Regions from separate parts of the Bacillus tuaregi genome, predicted to be linked through region 2. Evidence: predicted binding sites of a transcription regulator. Region 2 holds the regulator's gene; each other region holds the start of a gene.
What was found. The regulator Rex, encoded in region 2, represses fermentation and respiration genes when NADH is low (regulators of the CRP and FNR family bind a similar motif). The targets are predictions, from matches to a motif close to TTGTGAAATATTTCACAA.

Region 1 (2,276 bases), 3.6 Mb from region 2:
TGAATATGGTTTAACCGTACCGAAGACGATTCAGACTTCTTTGGCGCCTGGATCAAAGGCGGTTACAGCTTATTTGCAAAAAGCAGGATTACTTCCGTATTTGGAAAAGCTGGGCTTTTATCATGCCGGCTACGGCTGTGCCGTATGTGTAGGCAACAGCGGGAAGCTTAATGCTGAAGTCGAGAAAATGATTCAGGAGAATGATCTGACGGTCGCTGCTGTATTAAGTGGCAACCGTAATTTTGAAGGACGAATTCATGCCTTAGTAAAAGCAAATTATTTAGTTTCGCCTCCGTTAGTCATCGCCTTTGCCATTGCAGGCACGATGAATATTAATTTGGAGAATGAACCGCTGGGTCGAACTTTATCAGGTAAAGAGGTCTATTTGCAGGATATTTGGCCGAGCTCAGATGAAATTGCTAGCCTAGTAGAGTCTGCGATTTCATCTGATATTTTCCGTGAAGCCTATGAAAATGTGTTTGAAGGCGACGAGAAATGGCGGGAACTGGAATATCATGATTATCCGATTTTTAAATGGGATGATCGGTCCACCTATTTTAAAAAGTCTCCTTTTCTCGAGTCCGGACAAATCCAACGATTCAGCGCTTTCTCCAGGCAAGGGGAACCTTTGCCCATCCAAGGCTGTAAAACCCAATGGCTCAAGGACATCATTTGAAGCCGTACTGCGTCTGGATACGAAAATGGAGATTGAGCTCTATCAGAAAAAGGGAGTCTTTCAGAATATCCTCGACCAATGGGGAGAAACACAAAAGGTATAATACATGTTACAGAAAAAAGGAGAATCTTCTAGTAGATGTTCTCCTTTTTTCTATGCAAATGAAAAGGCCAAAGAATAGAAAAATTCTATCAATAAATGGAAAAATGAAGGTAATCGATTATTATAAATCCCCTTTCGCTCAAAGGGAAGAAAAATCGTTATTGTTCAAAATAAGGACAAGAATTTGTGAAAACTATATAAAAGTGATCTGGAATCCATAGAAATTCTCCATGTATTTTATGTATGATAGGTACGTACTAACAAATGTGATATTGTTCACATATATAGGAGATGACAGTATGAAGAAGAAAAATTGGTTACTAATGCTCATCATGAGTATTTTTATGCTATTTGCTGCTGCTTGCGGAAACGACTCTGCAAGTGAACCAAAGCAGGAAGAGCCAAAAGAAGAGCAAAAGGAAGATGAGGTAACAGGTGCTTCTGAAGGAGCAAGCTACACACCTCTTGACGAGCTTCAGGATAACTATGACATCGTCATTATCGGTGCTGGTGGTGCCGGAATGACAGCTGCTCTTGAAGCAAAGGCAAACGGCATGAATCCAGTTATTTTTGAAAAAATGCCAGTTGCTGGAGGAAACACATCAAAATCCTCTTCTGGAATGAATGCATCAGAAACAAAGTTCCAAACCGAGCAAGGCATTCAGGATAGCAATGATAAATTTTATGAAGAAACATTAAAAGGCGGAAAAGGTACAAATAATCCAGAATTACTTCGTTTCTTCGTTGATAATTCAGCTGATGCGATTGACTGGTTAGATTCAATCGGCATCCGCTTGAACAATATCACGATTACAGGTGGAATGAGCGAAAAGCGTACACACCGTCCTGAAGATGGTTCTGCAGTAGGCCAATATCTTGTGACTGGCTTAGTAAAAAATGTGGAAGAGCAAAAAATTCCTTTATTCGTTAATGCGGATGTAAAGGAAATTACGCAAAAAGATGGACAAGTTAACGGCGTTAAAGTTGTATTTGATGGAAAAGATGAGAAAGCAATCTCTGCAAAGGCTGTTGTAGTCGCATCAGGCGGTTACGGAGCTAATATGGATATGATCACAAAGGTTAGAAGCGATTTAGAAGGCTATGTAACAACAAACCAAGAAGGTAGCACAGGCGATGGTATCACGATGATTGAAGCTCTTGGCGGCACAGCGGTTGATATGGATCAAATCCAGGTTCACCCAACTGTACAACAGGAAAAATCTTACCTAATCGGTGAAGTGGTTCGTGGAGAAGGTGGAATCCTTGTTTCTGCAGAAGGAAAGAGATTCCATAACGAAATGGATACTCGTGACAATGTGACAGCTGCAATCAACAGCCTACCAGAAAGATCAGCATGGTTAGTATTTGATTCTGGTGTCAAATCTCGTGCGAAGGCCATTGATCAATATGAAAAAATGGGCTTTACAGTAAAAGGTGAAACGATTGAAGCATTAGCAGCAGAAATGAAGGTTCCAGCAGAGGCATTAAGTGCAACGCT
Region 2 (2,276 bases):
AATTCTATTCGGGGCTCTTTACACCCGATTGAATTTCTTTCTAGCCGGTCTTATCAGTTCACTTATTTTTGCCTTTGCACATGGGGAGCCAGAACACGTACTCCTATACTCAGCAATGGGCTTTACGTTTGCTTTTTTGTATGTCAAAACAAAACGGATACTGGTCCCGATTTTCGCTCATGTATCAATGAATACCATTGTCGTGATTATGCAGCTATATCCGGATTTGTTCCAACCATTATAAATCTTAATTCATGGAGGATTATGCTTTGAGACAATCACCGCTTTTTTCGGGTATCATTTATATATTTCTTGGTACATTATTTACCTTCTTCGCGATTCAAAATATTAACGAGGATGGCGGCTGGGGATTTTTCACCATCTTGCTTATTATCCTTGCCACCTTTGACTTTGGTTCAGGAATTCGAATGATTCTGTTTCACTTTCAGCTAAAAAAGCAGCAGACAAAAAAATGACCCTATAAGGGCCATTTTTTTATTCATCTGTTGCTTCTTCTTCTATTGAATAGTGCTTTAAGAAGTATACAAGTGATTGAAGCTCTACTGCTAGATCTATATGGTGTACGCGTACATGTGCAGGCACTGTTAAACGAGCAGGTGTAAAGTTTAATATTCCCCTTATATTAGCCTTCAACAGCCGGTCTGTCACAAATTGGGCTACCGGTGCCGGAATGGTTAGTATGGCAACCTCAATTCCCTGTTCCTCTATAACCTTTTCAAGATTATCCATATGATAGACAGGTACATTCCCAATCTTATGGTCGACTTTATCTGCCTGTACGTCAAAAGCGACTGCAATTTTGGTGTTATTATTTTTTAAGAAATTATAATTTAAAAAGGCCGTTCCAAGATTTCCGACTCCAATTAAAGCCACCTTTGTCAGTTCATCCTGGTCCAAAGTTTTACGGAAAAAGGATAGCAAATACTGAACATTATATCCATAACCTTTTTTACCCAATGCACCAAAATAAGAAAAATCTCTCCGGATTGTTGCTGAATCTACCTTCACTGCTTCACTAAGCTCAGCTGAAGATACTCTTTGTTTTCCAGACGCGTGTAAATTTGTTAAAAATCGATAATATAAAGGCAATCTCTTTGCTGTTGCTTGCGGTATCTTGGTCGTTTCATTTGCCATTCGAATCCCCCTTTTCCCTTCCTTATTCCTTTTTCACTTTGTGTACGGGCCATTAATGACTAAACACCTGTCTGTAAACACTTTCATTTTTACATCCTTTTAAAGTCCCCGTTTTTGCCACCTGTTTTCTCTACTAAATATGTCTCTCCTATCACCATTCCTTTATCGATTGCTTTACACATATCATAGACTGTTAAAGCGCACACAGACGCGGCAGTGAGGGCTTCCATTTCTACTCCAGTGCTCCCTTTCGTTTTAACAAAAACTTTAATAAACAATTCATAATCTTCATTCTTTGATTCCCATGAAAATGAGATATCAACACCAGTTAATGAAAGCGGATGACACATGGGAATAATATCCGATGTCTTTTTTGCTGCCATTATTCCTGCAACCTGGGCAACCGCTAAAACGTCTCCCTTTTTCATTTGGTTATTCGTTATTTTATCATATATTTCCTGACTCACAATAATACTTGATATTGCAGCCGCAGTTCGAAAGGACTCAGCTTTCTCACTGACATCTACCATCTTTGCTCTGCCTTGCTCATTAAAATGAGTAAACTCAGCCATATAAAAACCCCTCTTTATAAATGATACACTATTTTATAGGTATTTGTCTTTACTTTGTATTCTCCTTCACAAATAGTGTTTCCTATTTTAATAAAATATACAATTACTATTGAATCTATCTATAACCGCTCAATTCCCTATGTATTGCTGTCAACCTCTTTATCGGTTAATCTAGTAGTATAGAGGTGAACAATCATGATTTTATTACAAATCAATCAATTATGTAAATACTATGGAGCAGATATTATTTTATCAAATATAAAATTAGAGGTACAAACGCGAGACCGCATCGCTTTAGTTGGAAGAAACGGTGCAGGAAAATCTACCTTATTAAAAATAATCGCTGGGCATCTATCCTATGACTCAGGCGATATTATTAAGCCAAAAGAAGTGAAAATTGGCTACCTTGCTCAGGATACAGGTCTTGAATCAAATGTATCTATTTGGGAGGAAATGCTATCCGTTTTTGCTGATCTAAGACAGCAGGAACAAAAGCTGCGAAGCTTGGAAAATCAAATGTCTGACCCAGCCACTCTTCAAAATGAGGCC
Region 3 (2,276 bases), 350 kb from region 2:
TACCGTTGTTAGATTATTAGCTTGAATAGCACCGACAATTGTTCCCTTTGTAACCCCGTTACAGCCACAGACAAGGTCATCGTCAGCCATGGCTGCAACATCATTTGAAGCATGGGCATCACAGCCTGATGAAAGAATAGAAACACTTGTTAATCCGCTAATGTCCTCTTTTTTATTCAGCATTCTGAATAATCGCGTACTGTCTTGCGTATCACCGTAGAGAACCACTCCGGTAACATGATGATCACGAATTAATACTTTTTTATAGACACCGTCAAATTCATTATGGACTTTAATGGCTTTTGTTGACGGGTCGTCCATGATTTCACCGGCGGAAAATAAATCAACACCGGATACCTTTAATTGAGTCCCAAAGACAGAACCTTGATAGGGGTCAGGCATTTTACCAGCCAAAAATTCAGCAAGGACCTTTCCCTGCTCATACAATGGAGCCACTAATCCGTAAACTATTTCTCGGTGCTCTGCACATTCACCGACTGCATACACATTAGCGATGCTGGTTTCCATATAATCATTAACTACAATACCACGGTTAACCTCTATGCCACTTTCCATTGCAAGTTTTACATTCGGCTTAATTCCCACCGCCATCACAACAAGATCGGCCGCAATAGTCGACCCATCCTTAAAGCGAAGCCCTGTTACTCTTTCCTCCCCAAGGATTTCTGCGGTTTCTTTTTCCATTAAGAAGTTCATGCCTTGTGCCTCGAGTTCTTTTTCCAGCATTTTAGAAGCAGTTGGGTCAAGCTGTCTTTCCATTAAATACGGCATCAAATGAACAACATCCACCTCCATGCCAAGGTTTAGCAGTCCTCGTGCAGCTTCAAGTCCTAATAAGCCTCCGCCAATGACAACGGCTTTCTTATATGTGCTGGCTGCTTTAATCATGGTTTCACAGTCCTTAATATCACGAAAACCGGTAACTCCCTGTTTGTCTGCACCCGGGATTGGCAATATAAATGAATTGGAGCCAGTAGCCATAATTAATTCATCATATTCCATTACTCGTCCAAGGTTAGATACTACCTGTTTATTTTTTGTATCAATGGTAACAATCTCTTCGTCTGTGTATAGTGTAATACCGTTTTCACTGTACCAGGTCCAATCATTCATAATTATATCGTTAATCGTTGTATCTCCCTGAAGAACCGTAGATAATTGGATTCGGTTATAATTTGGGTGTGGTTCCTTTCCGAAAACTGTTATATCAAACATATTGGGAGCCAGTTTCAATAGTTCCTCTAACGTTCTAATTCCCGCCATCCCGTTACCAATCATCACTAATTTCCTGTTATTCAATGTTACAACCTCCTAATTCGCTTGTGTTTGCTCAATATTTCACAAATACTATTATTTACTGTTCTACACTTATATTAGGTTTCTGTCACGGGTTGGATTGTGATACAAATCACATTTTTGGAAACATGTTCACAACTTCACAATAACGCCAAATACTTTTCATAAAAAAGACAAAATCTATAGATTTGTTCAATAAAAAAGACTGCCAAAATGGCAGCCTTTTATTGAACAAGAGAATGTTTAAATGCATAGATAACAGCTTGTGTTCGGTCCTGTACCTGCAATTTACTAAGAATATTACTCACATGTGTCTTAACCGTTTTGAGAGCGATAAAAAGCTCATCAGCGATTTCCTGATTGCTTTTCCCTTCCGCCATTAGAAGCAGAATTTCCATTTCCCTGCTCGTTAAATCCTCATGCAGCTCATAGTGCTGCTTCTGTCTCATTTTCATCATCATTTTACCGGTTACTTCTGGTTCTAATATCGATTGACCGCTATATGTAGAGCGGACAGCATCAGCAATTTCACTAGCCTTGGATGTTTTCAGCATATAGCTGGTCGCACCAGCCTCAAGAGCAGGATAAACCTTCTCATCATCTAAAAAGCTTGTGACAATGATAATTTTTGCTTCCGGCCATTTGGCAATAATCTGTCTTGTTGCTTCGATTCCGTCCATTTCCTTCATGACTAAATCCATTAAAATGATGTCTGGTCTTAAGCTGAGCGCTAAATCTATCGCTGTTTTCCCGTTATCCGCTTCACCAACCACTTCGATATCCGGCTGAGCAGCTAAATAAGACGAAACACCAATTCTTACCATTTCATGGTCATCAACAAAAATTACTCTAATCATGATTCTCACCTTCAATTACGGGAATTTTTACTTCAAGCCGGGTGCCTTTATTTTTCAATGAAACAATTTTTAAATTGCCACCAATTTCAACGGCTCGGTCAT

Region 1: BQ5321_RS04470 (flavocytochrome c) is a predicted target of Rex. The motif match lies at 1,043-1,060, and genes of this name have one in related genera.
Region 3: nirB (nitrite reductase large subunit NirB) is a predicted target of Rex. The motif match lies at 1,418-1,435, and genes of this name have one in related genera.

What each region holds. Positions count from the first base shown of each region.
Region 1 is NZ_LT629731.1:397,316-399,591, forward strand. It holds gene BQ5321_RS04460 (aconitase family protein) at 1-676, shown strand, start outside; gene BQ5321_RS04470 (flavocytochrome c) at 1,078-2,276, shown strand, end outside.
Region 2 is NZ_LT629731.1:4,003,331-4,005,606, forward strand. It holds gene BQ5321_RS21575 (CPBP family intramembrane glutamic endopeptidase) at 1-244, shown strand, start outside; gene BQ5321_RS21580 (YdiK family protein) at 270-476, shown strand; gene BQ5321_RS21585 (redox-sensing transcriptional repressor Rex) at 496-1,155, opposite strand; gene moaC (cyclic pyranopterin monophosphate synthase MoaC) at 1,245-1,727, opposite strand; gene BQ5321_RS21595 (ABC-F family ATP-binding cassette domain-containing protein) at 1,923-2,276, shown strand, end outside.
Region 3 is NZ_LT629731.1:3,655,639-3,657,914, forward strand. It holds gene nirB (nitrite reductase large subunit NirB) at 1-1,320, opposite strand, end outside; gene BQ5321_RS20050 (response regulator transcription factor) at 1,542-2,174, opposite strand; gene BQ5321_RS20055 (sensor histidine kinase) at 2,167-2,276, opposite strand, start outside.